DNA from 2 places in the Streptomyces sp. NPDC058678 genome. Region 2 is predicted to be linked to the other one. Evidence: riboswitches for the same ligand, from Rfam matches in the RefSeq annotation. Region 2 holds a riboswitch; the other holds the start of a gene.
The links. Region 2 has a riboswitch for thiamine pyrophosphate ahead of thiO (glycine oxidase ThiO). Riboswitches for the same ligand answer to the same signal wherever they lie in the genome.
Positions count from the first base shown of each region.

Region 1: linked by a shared signal. The riboswitch ahead of ACFWWR_RS08140 (thiamine ABC transporter substrate binding subunit) and the one ahead of thiO (glycine oxidase ThiO) in region 2 are both predicted to bind thiamine pyrophosphate.

Region 1 is NZ_JBHXSG010000006.1:9,833-22,895, reverse strand. It holds gene repSA (replication initiator protein RepSA) at 1-762, opposite strand, end outside; gene ACFWWR_RS08210 (hypothetical protein) at 755-946, opposite strand; gene ACFWWR_RS08205 (SpdD-like protein) at 1,036-1,359, opposite strand; gene ACFWWR_RS08200 (hypothetical protein) at 1,372-1,527, opposite strand; gene ACFWWR_RS08195 (mobile element transfer protein) at 1,541-1,732, opposite strand; gene ACFWWR_RS08190 (DUF2637 domain-containing protein) at 1,752-2,438, opposite strand; gene ACFWWR_RS08185 (hypothetical protein) at 2,438-2,641, opposite strand; gene ACFWWR_RS08180 (FtsK/SpoIIIE domain-containing protein) at 2,724-4,079, opposite strand; gene ACFWWR_RS08175 (hypothetical protein) at 4,082-4,435, opposite strand; gene ACFWWR_RS08170 (winged helix-turn-helix domain-containing protein) at 4,586-4,957, shown strand; gene ACFWWR_RS08165 (helix-turn-helix domain-containing protein) at 5,209-5,499, shown strand; gene ACFWWR_RS08160 (hypothetical protein) at 6,013-6,420, shown strand; gene ACFWWR_RS08155 (NUDIX domain-containing protein) at 6,439-6,924, shown strand; gene ACFWWR_RS08150 (SPW repeat protein) at 7,819-8,286, opposite strand; gene rlmN (23S rRNA (adenine(2503)-C(2))-methyltransferase RlmN) at 8,787-9,893, shown strand; TPP riboswitch at 9,918-10,023, shown strand; gene ACFWWR_RS08140 (thiamine ABC transporter substrate binding subunit) at 10,110-11,189, shown strand; gene ACFWWR_RS08135 (ABC transporter permease) at 11,165-12,838, shown strand; gene ACFWWR_RS08130 (ABC transporter ATP-binding protein) at 12,856-13,063, shown strand, end outside.
Region 2 is NZ_JBHXSG010000036.1:4,546-19,993, reverse strand. It holds gene bfr (bacterioferritin) at 1-44, opposite strand, end outside; gene ACFWWR_RS28810 (sulfite oxidase-like oxidoreductase) at 220-852, shown strand; gene ACFWWR_RS28805 (deoxyribonuclease IV) at 868-1,722, opposite strand; gene pknB (Stk1 family PASTA domain-containing Ser/Thr kinase) at 1,793-3,733, opposite strand; gene ACFWWR_RS28795 (thiazole synthase) at 3,862-4,656, opposite strand; gene thiS (sulfur carrier protein ThiS) at 4,660-4,860, opposite strand; gene thiO (glycine oxidase ThiO) at 4,857-6,032, opposite strand; TPP riboswitch at 6,030-6,141, opposite strand; gene ACFWWR_RS28780 (hypothetical protein) at 6,193-6,543, shown strand; gene ACFWWR_RS28775 (NAD(P)/FAD-dependent oxidoreductase) at 6,576-7,817, shown strand; gene ACFWWR_RS28770 (Rv2175c family DNA-binding protein) at 7,882-8,253, shown strand; gene thiE (thiamine phosphate synthase) at 8,457-9,107, shown strand; gene metF (methylenetetrahydrofolate reductase [NAD(P)H]) at 9,214-10,137, shown strand; gene ACFWWR_RS28755 (hypothetical protein) at 10,194-11,144, shown strand; gene ACFWWR_RS28750 (phytoene desaturase family protein) at 11,173-12,714, opposite strand; gene ACFWWR_RS28745 (DUF4126 domain-containing protein) at 12,766-13,380, opposite strand; gene ACFWWR_RS28740 (TetR/AcrR family transcriptional regulator) at 13,797-14,426, opposite strand; gene ACFWWR_RS28735 (YhgE/Pip family protein) at 14,498-15,448, opposite strand, start outside.

The DNA.
Region 1 (13,063 bases), on a different contig from region 2:
GGCGGCGTGGATCGCGTCGTCGAGCAGCTGCACGGTGGCCCAGGCCGGAGGCGGGGTGTCGGGTCCGTCGGGGCCGTCGATGCGGATGACGGCGTGGAAGTGCAGGGCACCGCGTTTTTGGAACTCGGCGACCTTGCCGTACGAGATGCGTGCGTGGTCGGCGAGTTCGCGGCGTGTGAGTCCTGCGCGGGCGGCGATCTCGCGGCGGAGGCGAGTCGTGAAGCGCTGCCACAGGTTGCCTGCGTGGTTGTTGAAGAGGACGGCTCCCGCGTAGTCGTAGGTGGCCGGGTCGAGTGCTGTGCCTAGGGTGCGGTCGTCTGCGGGGTGATGGGTGCCGCAGCGGCAGATGCCATGGTCGGGGCGGTTGTGGACCGGGCCGAAGGAGGGTGCGGTGAGAGTGGCGAAGACGCGGGGGTGGTCGCGGACGGTGGCGGGGATGTCGCGGCGGTCGTCTCCGGCGAGCCCTGCTCGGATGAGGTGGTAGGTGTCGCCCGCGTAGGTGAAGGCGCAGGAGGGGCAGCGGGAGGCGCGGCGGTTGCCGCAGGCGACGCGTAGGCGTCCGCCGGGCTCGTTCTCGGTGGAGTAGTGGTGCAGGGTCTCGCCGGTCGTCTTGTCCTTGGCGAGGGTCCAGCCGGTGAGGTGGATGGGGTCGGCGCAGCCGCCGGTGCGGCGGACCTGGTCTTGCCAGCGGTCGAAGTCATCGGCCGAAGCCACCCTCAGCAGATCGCCGAGGGTGACCGGGTCGAGCAACAGGTCAGGCACGGGCGCCCTCCCGGTTGCTACGGGTGCGGCGGTGGGTGGTGCCGGTGCCGTGGCAGGCCGGGCAGTGCGCGGTGATCGTGCGCCGGTTGCCCTGCGCGTCGCGGCCGCCGAGGGTAATGGCGGCGGAGGCGTGCCCGTCGCAGTTGGGGCAGATGCGGGGCGATGGTGTGGTGCGGTGCGTCATGCTGGGGGTTCCTTCCGGCTCTTCGGGTTCGGTAGGGGCAGGGCTCCCGGGCGGCGGATGCTTGGCGGTTGAGGCCGCCCGGGGGCCGGTCAGCGGTGCTTTGCCTCGGTGTTGATGAGCGAGCGGATGACCAGGGCGCAGATGGCGACCGAGGCGCCGGTGATGGCGACCGCGAGGAGCATCGAGACCAGGACCGCGCCGACGACCAGGACCACGGCCGTCCCACCACCGACGAGGGCGACGACCGCGCCGGGGGTGAGCTGCACGGTGGGCCGGGGAGACACCGCACCGGGGGTCGGGGGGACCGGTGAAGGGGTGCTGGTCTGGTGGACGACGGCGGTCGGCTCGACGACGGCGGGCGGAGTCATCAGGCCGGTCGGCTGAGGCATGGTCGGGATCTTCGGGTGGAACATCAGCGGATCTCCCTACTTGATGGCGGTGTCGATGACCGGGGCGAGGAGGCTGTCGGCGATGAGGTAGCCGCCGAGGAGGAGCACCAGGACCAGCCAGAGCGGCGGGCGGATGAGCTTGATGCCGAGGTAGCCGACGGCGGCGAGGGCGAACCAGAGGGGGACGTCCATGGGTGGTGGTCTCCTAGCGGGCGGTGCAGCGGTGGGTGCGGGCGGCGAGCTGTGCGGCGCTCTGGCTGGAGTAGTCGGCGGACCATCCGCAGCGGTCGTTGGTGCACACGGCGGCGTGCTTGGTGCGGCCGTTGCGGTCGCGGTGGGTGCCGATCTGTACGGGGCCGATCCGCATGACGGAGTGGAAGTGGTCGCGGGCAGGCATGGCGGGGTGTCCTTTCCGGTCAGGTGAGTTGGGCGGCGATGGCGTGGGCGAGCTGGGGCGGGACGCCGAGACGGGCGCGCAGGGTGTCGGTGTCGATCGGAGTTCCGGTGCGGGCGTGGTGGTCGTGGGCGACCTTGCGGGCGTGGTCGACCAGAGCGACCGGGACAGCGGGCGCAGCCGGGGCAGCAGGCGCGGCGGGCTCGGGTGCCGGGGGTTCGGCGGCCGGGAGTGCGGGGGCTTCCTCGGCCTCGGTGACTGGGACCGGGAGGGTCTCCTGCTCGGGCGAGGCGACCGGTTCGGGCTCGGGCGCGGTGGCCGGCACTTCGGGTGCCGGGTGGTGGTCGGTGGCGGAGTGGGCGAGGAGCGTGCCGCCCATGAAGGCCAGCGCGGGCCAGGCGGCGACCAGGATCCGCAGCCAGGCCGGAACCTGCTGGAGGTCGAGGAGTCCGGCAGTCGCGACGTTGGCACCGAGCGAGGCCACCAGCGCGATCACGAACCAGCACCAGGCCAGCCGGGACGGGCCCTCACTGCGCAGCCGCCGCCAAGAGACGACCAAGAGCAGGTCCACCGAGACCGGGTAGGCCCAGGCCTTCCAGCCGTCCTGTCCGGCAGCGGCGGCGAGGTCGTGAAGGTGAGCGAAGGACAGCGCTCCGGCGATGACGGCCTGGACGAGGACGGCGTCCACGCGGAATGCGGGGCGGGCCATCACGAGCCGCCGGGGTAGTCGGGGCCGTCGGTGGGGTCGTAGCCGGGCGGGAACGTACCGGGCGACGGCTCGGGCAGGGACGCGGCGAGGGACGGGCCCACGGCCTCGATGAAGCCGTGATCAGCGCCGGATACGTCGGCGTAGAGGGCGAGTTGGCCCAGCAGGAGCACGGTGCGGGCGAAGTCTTCGCAGTCGGGGCACATGACGTGCTCTCCCTTCAGCAGGCATGGGGCGGGTAGGGACCCGGCGCGAAGGCGGTCGCGCCGACCGGTGGAGCAGGGAGGCTCAGGCGGTGGCGGGGGCTGTTTTGGACAGCGGCACACGGGCCGAGGGCAGCGGGGCAACCGCGGGGCGGAAGGCCGCCAGGGCGGGCAGGTCCGGGGCGCGGTCGGCGTGCCGGTTGCAGATGTTGACGGCCTCGCGCAGCGAGGTGTGCGGGGCGCGGATGCGGGCCCAGCCGCCTGAGGCGTCGCCGGTGACGGCGATGCCGGGGGTGTCGGTGGGAATCTGAATGGCGGCGAGGACGGCGTCCGGGGAGATGTCGCCGAAGGCCATGTTGGCGGATGTCTCGTCGTTGACACGGTGGGCGGTGCGGCCGGTGAGCTGGGCGCGAAGCATGGCGATGCCCTTGCCGAGTTCGGAGCCGAAGCGCTGTCCGCAGATTTCCAGGTAGATGCCGGCGGCGCGGCCGAGCTGGGCGAGGCGGACCAGGGCGGTGATGATGCGGTCGCGGCGCTTCTCGTCGTCCTTTGAAGCGAACAGGGCGAGTTCGGCGACCTCGTCGACCAGGACCACGACCGGGACGGGACGTATGTCGGCGGGCAGGTCCCAGATGTCGGCGGCGATCTCGGCATCCGGAACGTCCACCGTGATCCGCTGGTTGGCCCGGATCAGCTGATAGACGTCTGCCATGTGGGTGACCAGCGCTTCGAGGAGGTCGAGGGCGGTGTCAGGGTTGTCGGCGAGGGCGGAGAAGCGGCGGGCCAGCGGGAAGAGTTCGACGCCCTGCTTGCAGTCGATACCGACCAAGGCGACATCCAGCGGGGCCAGCCCTGCAACAAGGTTGCGCTGGTAGACGGACTTCCCGGATTCCGTGGCGCCGAGGGTGAGACCGTGCGGGACGGCGCGGTAGTCGCGGTAGTGGACCGAGCCATCCTCGCGCAGGGCGACGGGAACCCGCATGGGTGCGCGGTCGGTCTTGGAAGGCATCTGCACCCGCTTGAGGACGTCATAGCCGGTCATCCTCAACTCGACAACACCGGAGCGAAGTTCGCGGGAAGTGACGCCGTACAGGCCGAAGGAGTGGCGCAGCCGGTCTGTTGCGGCGGAGACGTCGAAGGCGTCCTGTCCGGGGCGGAGCTTAAGCCGGAGCACCAGGCCGGTCCGGGTCGGCCGCAGTCGCAGGATGCGCGGCGCGCGGGACTCGGGTGCCGGGCGGTTGGTCATCCGGGCGAGGGCAAGGCGCCAGCGCGAGGGCGGGACAGTCAGCCCGCAGGCGTCCATGACGGAGGCGTAGCGGACCAGGACCCGCAAGGCGGCGAGGGTGACCCCGAAGGTCATCCAGTACCAGGCGGGGCGCCGCCACCGCAGGAGACCCGCAGCAGCGACGACCAGCACCAGAGCGACCATGAACCAGGTCATGATCAGGCAGCCTTGGGCTTCGAGGCAGCCTCGGCGAGCGAGGTCACGGCGACCGCGCGGAAGGCGATGCCGTGCCGCTTCTGGCCGTTGAACTCGTTCTCCCACGCCGAGGCGACCAGGCCCGTCAGCGCGACCGGGGTACCCATGGCCAGGTCCTCGGAAACGCCGGGCTGGGGGACGGTGAGCTTGAGGATCTCCACCTCGTCCGGCGTGGAGAACATGACCTCCACGGTCATCAGCGTGACACCGTCCTTGTCGATGGCGATCTCACCGGTGCGGCGGTCCTTGACCTTCGGCTGCGGAGCCTTGGCGACCATCACGGTCGCGTTGGAGGTGTCGACGGGGATCTGACGCATGACGCGCTCCTGGGATCGATGAACCTAACGTACTTAGTACGTCATCTTGAGGTAGAGCATGAACCTGTACTACTTGGTGTGTCAAGTGGCTGTCTCGACGCCTGTCAGCGGGATGTGCTGCACTAGGTACGACAACCACTGAGAGGGGCTATGGCCGACTTCACCGCCGGACGTGCCGCGTACTTGCAGATCGCGGACGACTTCAAGCGCCGGATCCGCGACGGAGAGCTCACACCGGGGGACAAGCTCCCCTCAGAGTCAGACCTGATGGCGCAGCACTCCGTGTCTCGCACAGTCGCCCGGCAGGCGATCTCGCGTCTCCGCGAGGACGGCTACGCCATCTCCCACCAAGGCAAGGGCAGCTTTGCCGCGTTGCCTGGCGAGGGCGGTTCCGCCAAGCGCAGCCCCGAGTTTGAGCAGATCACGGAGTACCTGTCCGAGGTCCGTCGGGATGTGCGCCGCCTTGCGGAGCGGATGGACCAGCTGGAGGACCTGGTTCGGCAGCAGGCTCAAGGGCGATGACCAAGGCGTCCGCTCGACGCGCAACCTCTGCCAGCTCTTCACCAAGTCCCCTTACCTGGTTGATCAGTTCTCGCTTCTCTGCCGGGCTCAGCACGGTCACAGCCCCTTCGTTGCCCTTCCGATCTGACGGCCCCTCGGCCTGTGAGCAACGCTAGGACCGACAGAACCCACCGACCCGGAAGAATTTTCCACCCAGAAATTTTTTCCGGGTCCAGAGAGACAGGCGGGTGGACGCTCTTCCCATGCGAGGAATGACGACGAACCTGACGATCGGTGAGCGAGTCGCTTGGTACCGCCGTAGGCGCGGCATGTCCCAAGAAGTGTTGGCCGGACTCGTCGGCCGAACGGTCGACTGGCTGAGCAGGGCTGAGAACAACCGCATGGAGCTCGACCGACTCTCGGTCATCAAGACTCTGGCCGATGCCCTTGATGTGTCCCTCGGTGATCTGCTCGCCGAACCGACCCTCATGGAGTGGAGCGCCGACAGCGGCAACCGCACGGTGCCGGCACTTCGGTCGGCGCTGATGACTACCGCCAACTGACGCCGTTGTTGGGGGTACCGACCGAGGGCGACCCCACGCCCCTGGACGAGCTTCGCACCAGCGTTGTAGAGATCATGGATGCCTACCAGGCTTCCCGCTATGGCTTCGCGACCCGGCGCTTGCCCCTGGTGCTGGCGGACGCTCTTATCGCGGCGCGGTCCTACGGCGGCAGCGAGCGTGAGCAGGCCAACGAGCTGCTTGCGCTGACGTATCAGAGCGCTGCCATGGTCCTCGGAAAGGTGGGCGAGGTGGACCTCGCTTGGATTGCTGCCGATCGCGGATTGGGCGCGGCGCAGCAGTCCGGCAACCCGGCGGTCATCGGCTCGCTCTTCCGGTCCGTGGGTCACTGTCTCCTGTCGACCGGCCGCTTTGACGCCGCCGTACAGCTCATCGGTGATGCGTCCGACTACCTTCCCGGGCCTCTCTGGGGCCAGCCCGGAGTTCCTGTCGATCTACGGGACGCTCTTCCTCGCTGGCTCGATAGCAGCCGCCCGGGCAGAGGAGCGCTCGACCGTGCGCGAGTTCCTCGCCGAGGCCGACCAGGCAGCCCGCCAACTCGGGCAGGATGCGAACCATATGTGGACCGCTTTCGGCCCGACCAACGTCGACATCCACCGTGTGGCTACCGCGGGCGAGCTGGGCGACATGCAGGTAGCCATCGATCTCGGTCCGCGTATCGACACCAGCAGCCTCCCGACAGAGCGCCGGACGCGGCACAACATCGAGGTGGCCCGTGCCCTTAGCGCACACAACCGTGTCGACGACGCCTTGGCGGTGATCCTTGAAGCCGAGTCTTGGGCACCGGAGCAGGTACGGAGCCACTACCTGGCCCGCGAACTCGTACTCACGTGGGTACGCAACCAGCGTGGCCGACCGAGCCGGGCCATGGCGGATCTCGCCGATCGGCTGCATGTGGTCTAGGTGGGTACGCTCGGCTGCATGGCAGCGAACGAGCATGAAGCGAAGATGGCGCATCCGCGTATGGCAGCGGGTGCGCTTTTCTTTGATGCCGGCGGGCGCGTCCTCATGGTGGTGCCCACGTACAAGGACTACTGGGACATCCCCGGAGGCTACGTCGAGACCGGTGAGTCTCCGCTTCGGGCTGCCAGCCGCGAGGTACGGGAAGAACTCGGCATCACGCCGACGCTCGGCCGCCTCCTGGCCGTCGACTGGGCGCCCAGCGCTACCGAGGGCGACAAGGTGTTGTACTTGTTCGACGGCGGCGAGCTTGCCCCTGAGGCCGTGGAGGAGATCCACCCTCAGGCCGAGGAGCTGAAGAGCGTCACGTTTGTCGCCCCGAGCGAGATCGCGGACCGTACGATCCCTCGGCTGGCACGACGCATCCTTGCGGCGATCGATGCCCGAGCGGCGAGCGCCCCGGTGTACCTCGAGCATGGCCAGGCGCCGAGCGATGTAGCGGCGTAGCCGAGACCGAAGGCCCTCATCCCAGCGGGATAAGACTTTCTCTACTTCATCGAGACCGAAGGCCCTCATCCCAGCGGGATAAGACTTTCTCTACTTCATTCAAGGCACCCGGCTGCGCTCCGCTCCGCCGGGCGCGCTTCCCGGCTCTGGCTGCGCCCGCGCTCCTGCCTTCGGCCCGCTCGGCGCTGCCGCCGCCGACGACGCGCGCCCACATGTGGATAGGGCCGGTGGCCATGAGTCGATCACCGTATAGAGCGGCCATCGGTCAAGACGATGCCTCCGGCGGGGGATCGGCCGGCACCGGGATGGAGGGGGCGCCGTTCCCGACCGCGGGCCCGTGAATGGCGTGCGCGGGGTGCTCCCATCCCGTCCACCGTCGACCCAGGCAGAGCCGAGCAGACGCGGCCCATGGCGTCCAGGTCGTTCGTACAGTGGCGCGCTCCACCTGGACGCCATGAACCACGCCCGCTCCACGGTGTGTGGGTCGACGGCGGACGGGATGGGAGCTGGGGTGGGTGGTGGTTGAGGCCGCTCCACCGACCTTGACGGATGCTGCGCGCACGACCCGCCCCCGCCAGGCCACGGCCCAACAGGGGCAGGGAGGGCTTCACCAAAGGGCGGAGCCCGGTAGACGAGAGGGCCGTCAGTGCTTGGCGATCCCCATGCCGAGGAAGATGCCCGCCAGCAGTGCGACGCCTTCTTGCACGGCAAGAGCCGTCTCCAGCGTATGGACCTTGGTTTCCAGTTCAGAGGCTTCCATCGCTATTCCTTTCTGCGTTGTGCCGCTACCGGCTCAACGTCGATCGGTGTTCCGCCGGCGAGACAGTCCCGTCGGCGGGGCCGGTGGCACCCGTGATGAGTGCCACGACCTTCGGAGGGGTTGGGGACGATCACCTATGCGGGGGATGAGCGGTCACCGGACGCCTGGTCCACGGGGCGGGCGGCTGCGGCGGCCATGAGTGCCAGCATGAGCGCGATCACGCCGACAATGATGTTGTTGACGATGGTCCTGGTGGTGCTGACGTCGCCCGCTACAACCCAGGGCGCAAAGATCGTCCACACGCTGAGCGCGCAAGCGGCCCACGCCATGCTGTGCGACCGCTCGTATGCCCGGCCGAAGCCACCGCTCATGATCAGGGCGTATGCGATGCCGACGATGAGATTGTTGACCGCCAGGGTGGAGAATTCGTTGAAGCCCGCGATCCACGGTGAGGCCGCCAGGTAGAGGCCTGTGATCAGGGCCATGGCCTCGACGGCCTGTGCCCTCGGAGTAGTCGAGACGCGCTCGGCCATCTCGTGCTGGTTTCGCATGGCAAGGATGTCGGGATGTGTTGCCATGTCCGACCGGGGCTGTGTCGCCATTCCAATTACCTCCAATTTGCCCGTTATGCGCACTACGTGCAAGCGGGTACCCCACGGGGACGGGGTAACCGTCGCTGAGCCGCCTGAGTACGAAGATGCTGCGGAGGAGGTGGCCTGCAGGCGCAATTCACCAGCGCCTGAGGGTCTCGTTGTTGCGCTTGAGCCGAAAGGGAGCCTGTGTCAAGACCGCGTACAGCGACTGACACCAGCGACTGACACCAACAAGCACGAACAGCGGCGTTCGGCGCCGGACCTCGGTGGACGATCGACCGAGGCGCAAGGCAGGTTGGTCGACGTCGCCGACCTCGTGTGATCGACCTGATAAGGATGAGGGCAGAGCTCAAAGCCTTGACCTCGCATGGGCGCACCCACCATGGGCTTCTGGGCCGTCCCTGGGCCGTGCGAAGCCGACCAACGCTGACAGTCGGCACCCACAGGTGACCACCCCCACCCCGCTCTGGCCTGGGCTCCCCGAGTTGATCTGCGACACTGGAAGGGTTATGCCTGCACCCGGAGAACTCACTTTCGTCGCCCCGCGCGGAGCCAAGAAGCCGCCGCGGCACCTCGCCGACCTCACGCCCGCCGAGCGCAAGGAAGCGGTGGCCGCGGTTGGTGAGAAGCCGTTTCGTGCCAAGCAGCTCTCGCAGCACTACTTCGCGCGGTACGCGCACGATCCGCAGGAGTGGACCGACATCCCGGCCGGGTCCCGCGGCCGGCTTCAGGAGGCGCTGCTTCCCGAGCTGATGTCGGTGGTCCGGCATCTGTCGACCGACCAGGACACCACCCGCAAGACGCTGTGGCGGCTGTTCGACGGGACGCTCGTCGAGTCGGTGCTGATGCGCTACCCGGACCGGGTGACCATGTGCATCAGCTCTCAGGCGGGGTGTGGCATGAACTGCCCGTTCTGCGCCACCGGGCAGGCGGGCCTGGACCGGAACCTGTCCACCGCGGAGATCGTGCACCAGATCGTCGACGGGATGCGGGCGCTCAGGGACGGCGAGATTCCGGGTGGTCCGGCGCGGCTCAGCAACATCGTCTTCATGGGCATGGGCGAGCCGCTGGCCAACTACAACCGGGTCGTCGGTGCCATCCGGCGGCTCACCGACCCCGAGCCGGACGGGCTCGGGCTCTCACAGCGTGGGATCACCGTCTCGACGGTCGGGCTCGTCCCGGCGATCAACCGCTTTACCGACGAGGGCTTCAAGTGCCGGCTCGCCATCTCGCTGCACGCCCCCGACGACGAGCTGCGCGACACCCTCGTCCCCGTGAACACGCGGTGGAAGGTGCGCGAGGTGCTGGACGCCGGCTTCGCGTACACGGAGCGGTCCGGGCGTCGGCTGTCCATCGAGTACGCGCTGATCCGGGACATCAACGACCAGGCGTGGCGCGGTGACCGGCTCGGGCGGATGCTCAAGGGCAAGCCCGTGCACGTCAATCTCATTCCGCTGAACCCGACGCCCGGGTCGAAGTGGACCGCCTCCAGGCCCGAGGACGAGAAGGCGTTCGTCGAGGCCATCGCCGCCCATGGTGTGCCGGTCACCGTCCGGGACACCCGTGGACAGGAGATCGACGGGGCGTGTGGTCAGCTCGCCGCGACCGAACGGTAGTGTGACGTCCGTACGTACATCTTCATATTCCGACAGGGGAGCGCCACAGCGCTGAGAGTGCGGCACCGGCCGCAGACCCTCTGAACCTCGCCCAGGTCATTCTGGGTAGGAAGTTCGGTCACTACTCGAGCTGTTGCGCCCTGCCCGGACGTCCCGGATCCTCCGGGGCGTCCGGGCAGGGCCGCGTCTCTTCCTGGTCACCCCAGGAGGAATTCAGTGAGCATCACCAGGAACGCCACGGCCCTGGCCGTGGGACTCGGCCTTGTCACGCTCTCCGCGTGCGGGTCCTCCGACAGCACAGGTGACGGCGGGGACTCCAAGACCGTGACCCTCGTCAGCCACGACTCGTGGGCCGTCTCGAAGAGCGTCCTCGCGGACTTCGAGAAGCAGTCCGGCTACCAGGTCAAGGTCCTCAAGGACGGCGACGCCGGGCAGGCCGTCAACAAGGCCATCCTGACCAAGGACAACCCGCAGGGCGACGTCTTCTTCGGCGTCGACAACACCCTGCTGTCGCGGGCCCTCGACAACGGGCTCTTCCAGTCGTACGAGGCGAAGGGCTCCGACCAGGTCGCCCCCGCGTACCGGGCCGACCAGGACAAGCACCGGGTCACTCCCATCGACACCGGCGACATCTGTGTCAACTACGACAAGGCGTACTTCAGCAAGCACAAGCTGACCCCGCCCACCTCGTTCGACGACCTGATCAAGCCCACGTACAAGAACCTCCTCGTCACCGAGAACGCCTCCACCTCCTCCCCGGGGCTGGGATTCCTCCTCGGCACGGCGGCCAAGTACGGCGACGACGGCTGGACGGACTACTGGACGAAGCTCAAGGCCAACGGCGTGAAGGTCGTCGACGGCTGGGAGCAGGCCTACAACGAGGAGTTCTCCGGTTCCGCCGGCGGCAAGAAGGCCAAGGCCGACCGGCCGCTGGTCGTCTCGTACGCCTCCTCGCCGCCCGCCGAGGTCATCTACGCCGATCCGAAGCCGACGACCGCGCCCACCGGTGTCGCGGCCGGCACCTGCTTCCGCCAGGTCGAGTACGCGGGCCTGCTGAGCAACGCCGCGAACACCAAGGGCGGCAAGGCGCTCCTCGACTTCCTGCTGAGCAAGGAGTTCCAGGAGGACATGCCGCTGAACATGTTCGTCTACCCGGTGCGGGAGGGCGCGCGGGTGCCGGTCGAGTTCACGAAGTACGGCCCGCAGGCGAAGGATCCCGAGACCATGGACCCGGCCGCGATCGCCGACCACCGTGACCAGTGGGTCAAGTCGTGGACCTCGCTCGTACTGAAGTAGCCCCGCGCAAGGGACCCGGGAAGAGCGCGGCGGCGCGGCTCGGCCTCATCGCCGTGCCCGTCGCGTTCTTCGCGGTCTTCTTCGCCTACCCCGTCGCCGCGATCGTCGTACGCGGCCTCAAGGTCGACGGGGTGTGGCACCTCGGCCGGATCATGGACGTGCTCGGGCAGTCCGACGTCCGGCACGTGCTGTGGTTCACGACCTGGCAGGCGCTGGCCTCCACCGCGCTCACCCTGCTGATCGCGCTGCCCGGCGCGTATGTCTTCGCCCGCTTCGACTTCCCCGGCAAGCAGGTCCTGCGGGCCGTCGTCACCGTGCCCTTCGTGCTGCCGACGGTCGTCGTCGGTACGGCGTTCCTGGCGCTCGTCGGGCGTGGCGGACTGTTGGACGAGCTGTGGGGCGTACGCCTGGACACCACCGTGTGGGCGATCCTGCTGGCGCACGTCTTCTTCAACTACGCGGTGGTCGTACGGACCGTCGGCGGGCTCTGGGGACAGCTGGACCCGCGGCAGGAGGAGGCCGCGCGGATGCTCGGCGCGTCCCGGCTCGCGGCCTGGCGGAAGGTCACGCTGCCCGCGCTCGCGCCCGCCGTGGCCGCCGCCGCGCTCATGGTGTTCCTCTTCACCTTCACCTCCTTCGGTGTGGTGCAGATCCTCGGCGGGCCCACCTTCTCGACGCTGGAAGTGGAGATCTACCGGCAGACGTCCGAGATCTTCGACCTGTCCACGGCCGCCGTGCTGACGCTGATCCAGTTCCTGGCGGTGGGCGCGATCCTCGCCCTGCACGCGTGGACCGTACGGCGGCGGGAGACCGCCCTGCGGCTGGTGGACGCGTCCGTGACGGCGCGCCGGCCGTGCGGGGCCGGCCAGTGGGCGTTGCTGGCCGGCGTCCTCGCCTCCGTCGTCGTCCTGCTTCTGCTGCCGCTCGCCGTGCTGGTGCAGCGGTCCCTCGACGCCCCGGACTTCGCCTACTACCGGGCGCTGACAAGCGACGACGGCGGGCTCTTCCTGGTGCCGCCGATCGAGGCGATCGGCAATTCGCTGCAGTACGCCGTCGTGGCCACCGCCATCGCCGTGCTGGTCGGCGGCCTGGCCGCCGTGGCGCTCACCCGCCGGGACGCGGGCCGGTTCGTGCGCGGGTTCGACGCGCTGCTGATGCTGCCGCTCGGGGTGTCCGCGGTGACCGTCGGGTTCGGGTTCCTGATCGCGCTCGACGAGCCGCCGCTGGACCTGCGGTCCTCGTGGATCCTGGTGCCGCTCGCGCAGGCGCTGGTCGGGGTCCCCTTCGTCGTGCGGACCATGCTGCCCGTGCTGCGGGCGGTGGACGTACGGCTGCGGGAGGCGGCGGCCGTGCTCGGGGCGTCGCCGTGGCGGGTGTGGCGGGAGGTGGACCTGCCGATGGTGCGGCGGGCTCTGCTGATCGCGGCGGGGTTCGCCTTCGCGGTGTCGCTCGGGGAGTTCGGGGCGACGGTGTTCATCGCGCGGCCCGACAACCCGACCCTGCCGGTCGCCGTGGCGCGGCTGCTCGGGCGGGCCGGGGAGCTCAACTACGGCCAGGCGATGGCCCTTTCGACGATTCTGATGATCGTGTGCGCGGTGGCCCTGCTGGTCCTTGAGCGGCTGCGGACCGACCGGACCGGGGAGTTCTAGATGCCGGGGAGTTCTGGATGCTGCTGAGTCTTGAGGACGCGACCGTACGGTTCGGCGGGCGGGCCGTCCTGGACGGGGTCGACCTCGATGTCGCCGAGCACGAGATCGTGTGCGTGCTCGGGCCCAGCGGCAGCGGCAAGTCGACGCTGTTGCGGGTGGTGGCGGGCCTCCAACCCCCCGACGGCGGGCGGGTGCTGCTCGACGGACGCGACCAGGCGGGTGTGC
Region 2 (15,448 bases):
AGCTGCTCGTTGAGGAATTCGATGACCTCGGGGTCGCCCTGCATCGCAGAGGCTCCTTCCAACCGGGGGGAACTGGCAGGTTGCGCCGCATGATTCCACTGGCGACGAAGATCGTCCAGTAAGTCTTCACTTAGTAAGTAAGGGCAGGCTTAGTTCTAAATGCCCGATTTGGGTGGCGGTTGGTCATGTGCACTGCCCGGGGTCTGTCAGGATGGAGTCATGGGTCAGCCGGTGGAACGCGAGTCGGGAGAAGCGGCACACTCCGAGCTTCCGCCGGGGCAGCGAATGCAACGCGGCTGGCCGGTCACGCACTACGGCCCGGTCCCCAAGTTCCGGCCCGAGCGCTGGGAGTTCCGGGTCTTCGGCGCCACCGCGGACGGAGAGAAGCGCTGCTGGAACCACGAGGAGTTCACGGCCCTGCCGTACACCAGCGTCGTGGGCGATCTGCACTGCGTCACGAAGTTCAGCATGCTCGGTGCCGAGTGGGGTGGCATCCCCGCGCGGACCATCCTGGAGATCGCGCCGCCCGCTCCGGCCGTCACCCATGTGATGGTGTGGGCGGAGTACGGGTTCAGTTCGAACCTGCGCCTGTCCGACTTCACGTCCGAGCGCGCGATCTTCGCCACCCACAAGGACGGCGAACTGCTGACGGCGGAGCACGGCTTCCCGCTCCGCCTGGTCGTCCCCCATCTGTACGCGTGGAAGGGCCCCAAGTGGGTCCGGGGCGTGGAGTACATGACCGCCGACCGCCGCGGTTTCTGGGAGGAGCGCGGCTACCACAACGTCGGCGACCCCTGGAAGGAACAGCGCTATTCCTACCAGGAGGGGCCGGGGGACGGGCCCGAGCTCTGACCCAGGGCCACGGTTTCAGCCGTCCCGCAGTTTCTTCAGGCGCTCCACGTCCGCCGCGTGCCCCTCCTTGCCGCCGGGCGTCTCGATGATCAGCGGTACGCCCTCGGTCGCGGGGTGGGTCATCAGCGCGCGGAACGGGTCCTCGCCGATGTGACCGGCGCCGATGTTCTCGTGCCGGTCCTTGTGGGCGCCGACCACGTCCTTGGAGTCGTTGGCGTGGATCAGCTTCAGCCGGCCCTCGCCGACCGTGTCGACCAGCAGGTCGAGCGTCTGGTGCATGCCGGCCGGTCCGGTCAGGTCGTGACCGGCCGCGAAGATGTGGCAGGTGTCCAGGCACACGCCCAGCTTCGGATGGGCGTCCAGCACCTCGAAGTACGGCCCGAAGTCCCAGGTCCGCGAGCAGAGCGAGGCACCCTGCCCGGCCGTCGACTCCAGGAGCAGGAACGGGTCGTCGTCGTGGGTGAGCTCGTCGAGCAGCGGCAGCAGGTACTCCCGCACCTGCTTCAGCGCCACGGACCGGTCCCGGCCGCCCGTCGCGCTCCCGGTGTGCACGACCACGCCCAGCGCCCCGATGTCCCGCCCGCGCCGCAGTGAGTGCCGCAACGACTCGACGGACCTCTCCGCGGTCGCCTCGGTGTGCGAACCGAAGTTGATCAGGTACGGCGCATGCACGTACGCCGGGATCGACTCGGCCGCGCACACCTCCCGGAACGCCTCGTCCTGCCGCGGACTGCCGACGGGCGTGGCCCAGCCGCGCGGGTTGGCGACGAAGACCTGCACGGTCTCGGCCTTCAGGTCATGGGCGTACGACAGGCCCACGGAGTGCAGACCGCCGGCCACGGGGACGTGGCCGCCGACGGGGTTGCGCATCGCGCCGGGGGCGGTGCCTGACTGTTGACTCTTCACACAACAAGGGTGTCATGCGGGCGGGACCGGACGGTCAGCGGATCGTGATGGTGATCGTCGACCCCTTGGGGGCCGCCTTCCCGCCCTTCACGGACTGCTTCTTCACGGTGTCGCCGAAGAGCCCGAGCAGCCCACGGTCCTCGTCGACCGCGAAGCCGGCCCCTTCCAGCGTCGCCTTGGCCTCGTCGACGCTGTCACCGACCACGTCCGGGACCTCGATCATCTCCGGGCCCTTGGACAGCGTCAGCGTCACCGTGTCGCCCTCGGCGGCGGTACTGCCGTTCTGCGGGGTCTGCCGGGCGACCTGGCCCTTGTCGAACTCGGAGGAGTTGACCTCCGCGGACGAGATCTTCACCTTCAGGCCCGCCTCTTCCAGGTCGGCCCGCGCGTCCTCCAGCGACTCGCCGGTGACGTCCGGTACGTCGATCGGGCTGCCCTTGCTGACCGTGAGGGCGATCGCCGAGCCCGCGCGCCGCTCGGTGCCCTTCTCCGGCTCCGTGGAGATCACGGAGCCCCTGGGGACGTCCTCGCTGAACGCCCGGGTGGCCATCCCGGGGGCCAGCCCGCTGTCCTTCAGCAGGGACCTCGCCTTGTCCAGGCGGTAGCCCTCCACATCGGGCACCCGCACCGTCTCCGGCCCGTCGGAGATCCTGAGCGTCACCGAGTCGTTGTCCCGGATCCGGGAGCCCGGCGCCGGGTCGGTACTGATGACGGTGCCGCGCTTCACGGTGTCGCTGTAGGCGTGCTCGACCTTGCCGACCTCCAGGCCGGCGTTCGCCAGCTGGTCCCGGGCCTGCGCCTCGGTCTTCGCCAGCAGCGGCGGGACCTGCGTGAACTGGCCGGAGTTGATGTACCAGACGCCCGCACCGAGGCCCAGCGCCAGCAGCACGGCGGCCACGATCGCCACGAGCCGGCGCCGGGATCCGTCGCGCCGGCGCGGGGGCAGGGGCGGCGGGCTCTCCAGCCGGCTCGTGCGGTGGAACACGGCTTCGGCCTCGTCCTCGTTCACCGGCAGCGGGCGCGGCACGGTCAGCGAGCGGGGGATCACGGTCGTACGGTCGGCGGAGACGTCGCGGTGCTCCTGCGCCGACGCCAGCGCCTGCGGCGGCACCGCGTCCAGCTGGTCGGCGCTGAGCAGGGCACGCGCCTCGCGTGCCTGGGCGAGCAGCGCGACCGCGTCGTACGGACGGATGCCGGGGGTACGGGCGGTCGCCGAGGCGACCAGCTCGTCGAGCTCGTACGGCAGGCCCGGCACAAGGGCCGAGGGCGGCGGGACGTCCTCGTGGAGGTGCTTGTAGAGCACCACCGCGGGGGAGTCCCCGTCGTGCGGCTTCTCGCCGGTGAGCATCTCGTAGAGGACGACACCGCACGCGTACACGTCGACACGGGGGTCGGCGGCGCCCGGCTGCTCGATCTGCTCGGGGGCGAGGTAGGAGACGGTGCCGAGAACGGCCCCGGTGGTGCTGGTGACGGTGTCCACGGACCGTACGAGCCCGAAGTCGGCGACCTTGACCCGGCCGTCGTCCCCGATCAGCACGTTCTCCGGCTTCATGTCCCGGTGCACGAACCCGGCCCGGTGCGCGGCGCCGAGCGCGGCGAGCACCGGCTCCAGGATGTCCAGGGCGGCGCGCGGCTGCAGCGCCCCGCGGTCACGCAGGACGTCACGCAGGGTGCAGCCGGCGACGTACTCCATGGCGAGGTAGACGTACGACCCGTCGGTGCCCTGGTCGAAGACCTGCACGACGTTCGGGTGGGCGAGCCGGGCGACCGACTTCGCCTCCCGGATGAACCGCTCGACGAAGGTGCCGTCGGCCGCGAGCGCCGGGTGCATCACCTTGAGTGCGAGCACGCGGTCCAGGCGGGTGTCCACGGCCCGGTAGACCGTGGCCATCCCGCCGACCGCGATACGCGCGTCCACGCGGTAGCGTCCGTCGAGCACCTGCCCGACCAGCGGGTCCTGAAGGGTCGTATCCACGCAGGTGAGTGTACGAGCCGAGACCGACGGCGCCGCCGGTTCGGCCGTGATAGGGGCGGGACTGAAGCGGACCTGTGACGGAGGTCGCACCGGCGTCCGCTCCAGTCGGGTTCCAGTCGAACGTTCGTTCAGAACGCGGGGCGTTCGGGATCCAGCCGGGCCAGGCCCTCCGAGGGGGACGACGCCTCGGCGAAGTGACGCCGGGGTATCCGGCCCGCCAGCCGGGCCAGCCTTCCCGCTTCGACCGCGTACCTCATGGCGGCGGCCATCAGCTGCGGCTCCTGCGCCCGCGTCACCGCCGAGGCGAGCATCACACCCGCGCACCCCAGCTCCATCGCCAGCGCCGCGTCCGACGCCGTACCGGCCCCCGCGTCCAGAATCACCGGCACGCGTGCGTGCTCGACGATCAGCTGGAAGTTGTGCGGGTTGCGAATGCCCAGTCCCGACCCGATCGGCGATCCGAGGGGCATGATCGCGGCGCAGCCGACGTCCTCCAGCTTCCGGGCCAGCACAGGATCGTCGTTCGTGTACGGCAGCACCGTGAACCCGTCGTCCACCAGCGTCTCCGCCGCGTCCAGCAGCTCGATCGGATCCGGCAGCAGAGTCCGCTCGTCGGCGATGACCTCCAGCTTGATCAGGTCGGTGCCGAGCGCCTCGCGCGCGAGGCGGGCGGTGAGGACGGCCTCGCCGGCCGTGTAGCAGCCGGCGGTGTTCGGCAGGACCCGGATGCCCAGCTTCTCCAGCACCGACAGCACCGAGCCGTGCACGTCCGGATTGACCCGGCGCATCGCGACCGTCGTCAGCTCCGTGCCGGAGGTGACCAGCGCCCGCTCCAGCACGTCCAGGCTCGGCGCCCCGCCGGTGCCCATGATCAGGCGGGACGTGAAGGACGTGTCGCCGATGACGAAGGGATCGTCGGCCATGGGTCAGCCTCCTTGGACGGCGGTGAGGACTTCGACGCGGTCTCCCTCGGAGAGGGACGTGGCGGACCACTGCGCGCGCGGGACGACGGTTTCGTTGAGCGCGGCGGCCACTCCGGAGGGCGCCGCGGTGAGGGACCTGACGAGGGCGTCGAGGGCGGTGCCGGGAGCGACCTGCTGCCGCTCGCCGTTGACCGAGATGTTCATGCCGGCTGCTCCGTGAGGACGGTGCTGAAGCGCTTGGGGGTGAAGGGGCGGGCCTCTTCGGGGAGTTCACCGGTGGTCAGGACCTCTGCCATGGCGTCTCCGGTGACCGGCGTGAGGAGCACGCCGTTGCGGTAGTGCCCGGTGGCCAGCAGCAGCCCGTCGAGGCCGGTCGGGCCGAGCAGCGGCGCGTTGTCGGGGGAGCCGGGGCGCAGGCCGGCCCGCGTCTCCGTCAACGGCAGCTCCGTGATGCCGGGCACCAGCTCGTGCGCGTCACGCAGCAGCTCGTACACGCCGCCCGCGGTCACCGTCGTGTCCCAGCCAAGCTCCTCGCTGGTCGCGCCGACGACCAGCTCGCCGTTCTCGCGCGGCACCAGGTAGACATGGCTGCCCCGCACCACGGCCCGCACGGTGCGGCTCAGGAACGGCGCGTACCGCTCGGGCACGGTCAGTCGCAGCACCTGCCCCTTCACGGGCCGTACCGGCGGCAGCAGGTCGTCCGGCACGCCCGCCAGCCGCCCGCTGAGGCTGCCGGCCGCCAGCACCACCTGCCCGGCGCCCAGGACCACGCCCTCGCGTGTGACGACACCTGCCGCCCGCTCCCGCGGGACCGACAGCCGCTCGGTCCAGGTGCGGTGGAAGACGACTCCGGCCCGCTCGCAGGCGGCCAGCAGCGCCGCCGCCAGCCGCCGCGGGTCGATCTGGTGGTCCCCGTCGACCCGCAGCCCGCCGCGCACCCCCGGCGCGAGCATGGGCTCCAGCCGCCGGCACTCCCGCCCGGTCAGCCACTCGGAGTCCAGCCCCGACTGCCGTTGCAGCGTGTGCAGTTCCCGCAGATGGGCGCGGTCGTCGGCGTCCAGCGCGACGGCGAGCGTGCCGCACCGGCGGTAGCCGAGGTCCTGCCCGGTGAGGTCGGTGAGCTCGGCCGCGAAGTCCGGATAGCGGCGGGCCGACTCCAGATTCAGGCCGAGCAGGGTCTGCTCGCCGTAGTGCAGTTCCGTGACGGCGGCCAGCATCCCGGCCGCCACCTGGGCGGCCCCGCCGCCGGGTTCGGGGTCCACGACGGCCACGGCGAACCCGCGTTGCGCGCTTCGCCAGGCCGTGACCAGGCCGATGATCCCGCCCCCGACGACCAGGACGTCTGAGGTGTGTGAAGTGTCGGACGTACGCGACATGGGCGTCCAGCCCCTCCCTTCGCCGGCATGACCCGGATCAGGTTCGTACGGTCGGAGGCCGCCAGCCTCCCTCTCAGCCCGGTGCGTCCGGGCTCCCGCGTGTGCTTTACGTTGGCCACCCTAGCCAATGCCGCATGTCTCAGTAAGGGAGCCTCGTCCCGTGGCAGGTTCGCTCGACGGACTCGTCCTCGCCCCGGTGGCCGATCAGGCCCCAGGCCAGGTGGGGACCCGCACCCGGTTCGTGTACCACGAGAAGGACGGCGAGATCTGGGCCGAGTACGCGGGCGGGGACGTCGTACGCGGGTACCTGGTGGGTACGCGGGAGGGCGACAGCCTGGACTTCCGGTACGTACAGCTCAAGAAGGACGGGACGACGTCCTCGGGGCACTGCGTGTCCGCGGTCGTCGAGCTGTCCGACGGCCGGGTACGGCTTGAGGAGACGTGGGAGTGGGAGTCGCAGCCGGGCAGCGGGACGAGCGTGGTGGAACAGCTCACCGAGCACGCCCCCTGACTGACGAATAGTCAGGTGACTATGGTGATCAGGTGAGCGAGCAGACACAGGACCGGGGAACGTCCACGCCACAGCGTGTCGTCGTGGTCGGCGCGGGCATGGCCGGGGTGCAGACGGCGGTCGCCCTGCGGGAGCAGGGTTTCACCGGCACCGTGACGCTGATCGGTGCGGAACCCCACCAGCCGTACGACCGGCCGCCCCTGTCCAAGGCCGTACTGCTCGGCAAGGCCGAGGACTCCGCCTTCGACGTGGACTTCGAGGCCCTCGACATCGAACTGCGGCTCGGCCGCGAGGTCCTGGGCGTCCGCCCCGACGAGCACCTGCTGGACACCGCCGAGGGGCCGGTGCCGTACGACGTCCTGGTCCTCGCCACGGGTGCCGAACCGATCCGGCTGCCGGGCGCGGAAGGCGTGCCCGGCGTGCATCTGCTGCGCACCCTGGACGACGCCGAACGGCTGCGCCCGGTGCTCGCCCGGCAGCACGACATCGTGGTCGTCGGCGCTGGCTGGATCGGCGCCGAGTTCGCCACGGCGGCCCGCGAGGCCGGCTGCGCGGTGACGGTCGTGGAGGCGGCCGGCCGGCCGCTCGCGGGCGCGCTGCCCGCCGAGGTGGCCGCACCGATGGCCGCCTGGTACGGCGACGCCGGCGCCACATTGCGCACCCACGCGCGCGTGCGGAGCGTCGAGCCGGGCCAGGTGCTGCTGGACGACGGCTCCCGGCTGCCCGCGGACGCCGTGGTCGTCGGCATCGGCGCCCGGCCCGCCACGGCCTGGCTGGCCGGCTCCGGTATCGAGCTCGGCAGCCACGGCGAGGTCGTCGCCGACGACCGTCTGCGCGCCTCGGTGCCGGACGTCTACGCGGTCGGCGACTGCGCCTCCTTCCCTTCGGGACGGTATGGCGAGCGCCTGCTGGTCCACCACTGGGACAACGCCCTCCAGGGCCCGCGCACGGTCGCCGCGAACGTCCTCGGCGAGGCCACCGGCGAGCCGGCGGCCGTCTACGACCCGGTTCCCTACTTCTGGTCCGAGCAGTTCGGGCGCTTCGTCCAGTACGCCGGCCACCACGCGTCCGCCGACACCACCCTGTGGCGCGGCGACCCGTCCGGCCCGGCCTGGACGGTGTGCTGGCTGCGGGAGGGCCGGCTGGTCGCCCTGCTGGCCGTGGGCCGCCCCCGGGACCTGGCCCAGGGACGGAAGCTGATCGAGGCGGGCACGCCCATGGACGCCACCTTGCTGGCCGACCCGGCGAGGCCTCTGAAGGCGGCCACGGTCTGACGCGAAGCCGCTGGTCGGGCGGTCCTGGCTTCCGACTGTCAGTGCGGGATGGCAGGCTTGTCCCGTGACCGAGATTGACGCAAAGATCGATGCTCTCGTCCCCGCCTGGCTCACCCTCCCCGACATCGCGGAAATGCTCGATGTCGAGGTGACGCGTGTGCGGCAGCTGGTCAAGGAGGGCCAGCTCATCGCCGTACGCCGTGGTGAGAACCGCGCGCTGCACGTCCCCGCCGCCTTCATCGACGGGGCCGAGCAGAAGGTCGTCAAGGGCCTGACGGGCACCCTGACGCTCCTGCGGGACGACGGCTTCACCGACGAAGAGATGCTCGAGTGGCTCTTCACCCCCGACCCGAGCCTGCCCGGCACCCCCGCGCAGGCCCTCAGTGAGAATCGCGGCACGGAGGTGAAGCGCCGGGCCCAGGCGCTCGCCGTCTGATCCGAGAAACGCTGATCCGAAAACCGCCCGACGTACGGGCCGTGGCGCGCGAGAGCCACGGTCGTGGTGGACTGCGGCCCGCGAAGGCCACAGGCGCGGCTCACCATGGCCCCGCGAAGCCCGGGCCGTGGTCCACCGCGGCCCGCGGCGGCCCACCGCTTCGGCCCGCGGCCCGTACGCCATCCACCTCGGGGGAACCACGCATGTCCGACACCACCGCCCGCGCCCAGCTCGCCGACGCCCGGCTCTACCTCTGCACGGACGCCCGCAAGCGGCAGGGAGACCTCGCCGAGTTCCTGGACGCCGTCCTGGCCGGGGGGGTCGACATCGTGCAGTTGCGCGACAAGGGCATGGAGGCGGCGGAAGAGCTGGAACACCTCCAGGTGTTCGCCGAGGCCTGCGCCCGGCACGGCAAGCTTCTCGCGGTCAACGATCGCGCGGACGTGGCCCAGGCCGCCGGGGCCGCCGTCCTGCACCTGGGCCAGGGCGACCTGCCGGTCCCCGCCGCCCGCGCGATCCTGGGCGAGGACGTCCTCGTCGGGCGCTCCACGCACGCGGAGTCCGAGGCCGCCGCGGCCGCCGTCCAGGAGGGCGTGGACTACTTCTGCACCGGTCCGTGCTGGCCGACCCCGACCAAGCCCGGCCGCCACGCCCCTGGCCTCGACCTGGTCCGCTACACCGCCTCACTCGGCACCGAACGCCCCTGGTTCGCCATCGGCGGCATCGACCTCGGCAACCTCGACGAGGTGCTGGCGGCGGGCGCCCGCCGGGTCGTGGTCGTGCGTGCCGTCACACAGGCGGACGACCCCGGCGCCGCGGCGGCGGAGTTCGCCAAGCGAGTCCGGCAGGAGTGACGCCTGTCACAGGCCCGGTGTCCGAAGGGTGGACAACAAATCGACAAAGCGGGCAAATTTCCGAGATCTGGTTGGGGGACCGCCTCCCCCTGGCTAACCTGCGGGTATGGCCCTCGGCACCGCATCCACCAGGTCGGACCACGCCCGCACCGTGCGTGACATGCTCGCGACCGGCAAAACGACGTACTCGTTCGAGTTCTACGCCCCGAAGACCCCGAAGGGCGAGCGGAACCTGTGGAACGCGCTGCGCCGGGTCGAGGCCGTGGCGCCCGACTTCGTCTCCGTGACCTACGGCGCGGGCGGTTCCACCCGCGCGGGCACCGTCAAGGCGACCGAGGCGATCGCGTCCAACACCACGCTCACCCCGATCGCCCACCTCACCGCGGTCGACCACTCGGTGGCCGACCTGCGCAACATCATCGGGCAGTACGCCGACGCCGGGATCCGCAACATGCTGGCGCTGCGCGGCGACCCGCCGGGCGACCCCATGGGCGACTGGGTGCCGCACCCCCGGGGCCTGGCCTACGCCGCCGAACTCGTCGAACTGATCAAGGCGTCCGGCGACTTCTGCGTGGGCGTCGCGGCCTTCCCCGCGATGCACCCGCGCTCGGCCGACTGGGACGCCGACGTCCGGCACTTCGTCGACAAGTGCCGCGCGGGCGCGGACTACGCGATCACGCAGATGTTCTTCTACCCGGAGGACTACCTGCGGCTGCGCGACAAGGTCGCGGCGGCCGGCTGCGAGACCCCGATCATCCCCGAGGTCATGCCGATCGCGAGTGTGAAGTCCCTGGACCGGGTGCCGTCCCTCACCAACGCTGCCTTCCCGCCCGCCCTGAAAGAGCGAATCCTCACAGCAAAAGACGATCCGACCGCTGTACGCTCCATTGGCATCGACTACGCCACGGAGTTCTGCGCCCGGCTGCTGGCCGAGGGAGTGCCCGGACTGCACTTCATCACGCTCAACAACTCCACGGCGACGCTGGAAATCTACGAGAACCTGGGCCTGCACCACCCACCGCAGGCCTAGACCGGTCGCACCGGTTTACGACACACTGCGTAGCGGCCACTGGGAGAGGGGCGTACATGGGCTGGACGGTCCTCTACATCGCGTTCGGCGTCGTCGCGCTGTGGCTGCTCGGTGAGGTGCTGCTGCAGTACAAGGCGCGCCTGCGCTGGCGGTTGCTCGCCTTCGGCGGCTTCCTCGGCGTCGTGCTCGGCGTCCTGATTCCCTCCGTCGTCGTCATCGGCCTGGGCGCCGCCGCCTTCGCGGTCGGCCAGACCTACGTCACGCTCTCGTTCCGCCGCGGCTTCGCGTCCGGCTGGGCGGTCAGCCGCCCGGGCGCCGACAGCAGCAAGCGACGCCGTGGCAAGGCCGAACACCAGGACCCGACCCTTGAGGTCACCGACCTCGAAGCGGCCGACACCGGCTTCGGCGGCGACGCCAAGTACGGCCAGGACACCGGCGCCTACGGCGACGACTACGACCGCGACGACGTGTTCTCGCCCGCGCGTCCCCTCGACCCCACGGCCGCCGAGAGCACCGCCGTGTACGAGCCGCAGCCCCTGCCCGACGACACCGGCTCCTACGGCATATACGGCAATTCCGGGTACGCGGCCGCTGCCGACTCCTCGTACGCCACCGGGGACCAGACCCAGGACCAGTACGCGGCAGCCGCCCAGACCTACGGGTACGAGGGCTACGCCGGCTACGACCAGCAGCAGTACGGCTACGACGCGGCCGGACAGCAGCAGTACGCCGCCTACTCCGACCCCTACATCGGCACGCAGACCTACGGCGGCGGCTCGTACGACGCGTCCTACGGTGGCCAGCAGCAGTACGACCAGCAGGGCTACGGCCAGGACCAGTACGGCAACACGTACGCCGGTGAGACACCGGCGGGCGGGGTGTGGGTGCCGCAGCAGCGCAGCACCGACGACCCCTACGGCGGTGAACTCCCGCAGGAGCAGCAGTATCCCTACCAGGGCAACGGCCAGGCGCAGGGCAACGGCTACGACGAGCAGTACCGGTTCTGAACCGTCCTTCGGCCGACTTGCCGGGTGTTCACCGGGAACCCCGGAACTCCGGCCCCTCCACGACCAGTCCGGCGACCAGCGCGCCCGACATGCCGGCGTGGGGAAGCCCGCCCCCCGGGTGCGACCAGCCGCCGACACTGAACAGGCCCGGTATCGCCGTGCTGTTGGACGGGTGCAGCAGGGTTCCCGCGGCCGAGGCAAGGGCGGGTGCGGGCACGCCGCCGCCCTCGGCGCCCGTCTCGGCGCGGGTGTGCACGGGCGTCCGCACCTCGCGCCACAGCGTCCGCTCGCGCAGCCCCGGCATCGCCCGCTCGGCGGCGGTGACCATCCGGTCGGCGAAGGCGTCGGCGGCACCGGCCGCGGTCCAGTCGTAGTGCGCCAGTGACGGCACCGTCGACGTGAGCACCACCGCCTCGTGCGCGTCGTCGGGGCGCAGGGCCGGGTCGTCCGGCCGGTCGATGCGGACCGTGGGGTGCTCGGGCGGCTCGCCGTGCGCGAAGAACTCCAGTTCGCTCTCCGAGTCCGGGCTGTGCACGACCGTGCGGTGCGCGGTGTCCGCGGCCCGGGCGCCGCGCAGCGCCAGGCAGACGACGACCCGGCCGGCGGCCATGCCCTCGGGCTGCGGCTCGACGGCCTTCCCGTCGTACAGTTCACGGCCCCGCACCAGGTCGGCCAGCCGTCGGGGCCCGGTGCCGACGACGATGTCCGCCTCCACGACCGTGCCTCCCCCGGAGCCGGAAGCCTGGGAGGTGTCTCCGGCCAACTCCACGCCCGCCGCCCGGCCGTCCTTGTCGAGCACCCCGGTGACCTCGGCACCGAAGACGAACTCGACCCTCCTGGCCACGCACCGCTCGTACAGCGCGCGCGCCAACTCCCGCATCCCGCCGCGTACATACCAGGTGCCGAAGGCGTGCTCCATGTACGGCAGCACGGAGGCGCTCGCCGGAGCGTCGCTCGGGTCCAGGCCGTAGGCGAGGGCGTAGTTGTCCAGGAGGGCGGCGAGCCGGGCGTCGCGCAGTTCCCAGGCACCGATCTCGGCGAGTGTGCCGGCCCGGCGGGTGCGCAGCAGCCGCTTGTGCGGGACCGCCGGATAGGGCTCGCGCTCGGCCAGCACCGACCAGTTCGGCCACAGGGGCTCCTCCAGGAGCGGCCTGCGCGTCCGGTCCCAGGCCTCGCGCGCCCGGACCAGGAAGTCGCCCCAGCGCTGTCCGGCGCCCGACCCGAGCGCCTCGTCCAGAGCGGCGACCACGCCCGCGCGCGAGGCGTTCGGCAGCGACACCCGGGTGCCGTCCGCGAAGAGGTGGTGCGAGGACGGGTCGACCTGGACCAGCTCGACGCAGGACTCCAGCGGCTCCTTGCCGGTCTTGACGAACAGGTCGCGGTAGACCGCGGGCAGGGGGAGAAGCCCCGGGCCCGTGTCGAAGGAGAAGCCGTCGCGCTCGAAGCGGCGCACCGCTCCGCCGTACGTCTCCGTACGCTCGTACACCGCCACCCGGTGGCCCGCGACGGCCAGCCGGGCAGCGGCCGCCATCGCGCCCATCCCGGCGCCGATCACCGCAATCCGTGCCATGCCTGCGACTTTATCGGCCGCCACTGACAACCCGGCCACGGCCACCGGTCCTCAGTAAGGGGGCCGTCCCGTCCGCGCGGCCAGCCGTCTCTCCTCGCGTCGTTGGGCCCTGCACCGCAGGAACCGGCGAATGCGTGAGACCAGGAAGAAGAGCAAGCCCAACCCTGCGACCAGTAGCACGCCCGCGATGATCGCCGCCGCCTCGGGATGGAACATCGCGAAGGTGACGATCCCGGCGACCCCGAGATCCTCGGCCAGGCTCACGATCACGTTGCTGAAGGGCTCCGGCGAGGTGTTGACCGCCATCCGCGTCCCGGCCTTGACCGCGTGGCTGGCCAGCGCCGTCGAACCGCCGACCAGGCCCGCCGTCACATCGGAGAGCGAACCGCTCTGTCCGGCCAGCAGCGCCCCGACCCAGGCACCGGCGACCGGCCGGATCACGGTGTGTGCCGCGTCCCACGCCGAGTCGACGTACGGAATCTTGTCGGCGACCGCCTCGCACAGGAACAAGACGCCGGCCGCTACGAGGACCTCGGGGCGCTGGAGGGTCTCCGGGACCTCGTCGCTCAGCCCTGTCGCGCCGAACACGCCCAGCAGCAGCACCACGGCGTACGCGTTGACGCCGCTGGCCCAGCCGCTCGTGAACACCAGGGGGAGTAGGGACACGGACGCGATCGTATCCAGTCGGCGACACCGGCTCCTGGGGCTGAGTGCGCAGGGCTGAGTATCCGTACTCAGCCCGTGAGATGAGTACGCGCGCGGATGGGGCGCGACTTGGGTGAAGGAGAGAGTGGAGGCACGGAGAAGGGGCGAGGCTCCGGCACCGGCGACACGGGGCGCCGGAACGGAGCCGCCCCGGATCCGCTCCTTCCGCCGGCCGGTGTCGGCGGGAGCGAGACTCGGGGGAACCCGGGGGACGACCGTACGGGGGAGTACGGGGGAGTACGGGGGAACGGGGGAGCAGGAGGAAGCGCCGGTTCGAGGTGGCCCGCGGGGGACGCGGCCACATCGGACCGGCGCTTTCGCGTCCGCGTCGGCGTTGTGGGGTCGGCCGCTCGGCCGGACTGTGGGGTCAGCCGTGTTCAGCCGCGCCCGCTGACCCGCCCCTGAAGCAGCCGGGACAGCGCCGAGTGCACGTCGTCCAGGGAGCGTTCCGGCTGGAAGGACTGCCAGTCCAGGGCGGCGACCAGGACCATGCCGACCAGCGCGGCCGCGGTCAGCTGGACGTCGATCTCGTCGCTGAACTCGCCGTTGTCCACGCCCTCGCGCAACACGCCCTCCACGACCGCGACGGCCTCCTGCCGGACCACCATGAGCGTGGACTGCCAGGCCCGGTTGGTGCGCCACAGCTCCGCCACGTACAGCTGGGTGAAGGACGGGTAGGTCTGGATGAAGACGAGCCCCGCGCGGACCATCGCGTCCAGGGCGTCGACCTTGCTGCCGCCCTGTCGTGCCGTCTGCTCGGCCGCCTGACGCAGGGAGGCGCTGAGGAGTTGCACGCCGTGCCGCAGCAGTTCCTCGAAGAGGACGGACTTGCTCGCGAAGTTGTAGTAGACCGTGCCCTTCGCGACCCCTGCCCGCTCGGCGATCTCGTCCACCGTGGTGGCGGAGAAACCCTGCTCGGCGATGAGCGTGACGGCCGCTTCGTAGAGCTTCTGCCGGGTGGCCTCGCGGCGCGTGCTGACACCCGTCGTGGCGCTGCTGCTTTCCATGGTCCTGATTGTCACAGGAGCGCCACCCCCAGGAGCCACCGGAGGAGTCGCCGCGGAGCTCACCGACGGGTTCACAGGGTCAGCTCCGGGTGCAGCCGGTCGAGCGTCCACACCTGGCGGCGGCGGGCCGACACGGCGGTCAGCGCCAGGGCACCCGCGGTGAAGGCCGCGAGCACGGCACACGCCTCCCACACCGGGCCGAGGCCGCCGCCGGTGATGAGCCTCCTGAGGGCCTCGACGACGTAACTCATCGGCAGGAAGGGGTGCAGCGCGTTGAAGAACCCGGGACTCGTCTGCACGGGGTACGTGCCGCCCGCGGAGGTCAACTGGAGCATCAGCAGGGCGAGGACGAGGATCCGGCCCGCCGCCCCGAAGCGCGCGTTCAGCCACTGCACGATCGCCGCGAAGCACGCCGTCACCAGGAACAGGAACCCGACCGTCCCGGCAGCCCGCGTCATCTCCAGGCCGACCGCCCAGTGCAGCACCGACATCAGGGCGATCGTCTGCAGCACCCCGATCGCCACCACGGGCAGCCAGCCCGCAAGCGCGATCCGCCAGGCCGAGGCGCCCGCGGCGAGCGCACGCCGGTTCATCGGCGTGATCAGCATGTAGGCCACCATCGCGCCCACCCACAGGGACAGCGGGATGAAGTAAGGGGCGAACCCGGTGCCGTAGTTGGGCGCCTTGTGCATGTCTTCGGAGACGAGCCGGACCGGGTCCGCCATCACCTCGGTGCGCCGGTCGCGGTCCTTCTTGTCGTAGTCGGGGATCTGCTCGGCACCGTCGTGCAGCCCGTCGGAGAGCCTGCCCGAGCCGTCGACGAGCTTGTACATGCCGCCGTTGAGATCCTCGGCGCCCGTCTTGAGGTCACCGACGCCCTCGTCCAGGTCGGTGGCACCGGTCTCGGCCGTGCCGAGGCCCGTGTGGAGCTGCTTGGCGCCCGCGGCGACCTTCCCGGCGCCGGCGTTCAGCTCGTTGACCTTCGACACGGCGTCGTCGAGGTCCTCGGAGAGGTGCGGGGC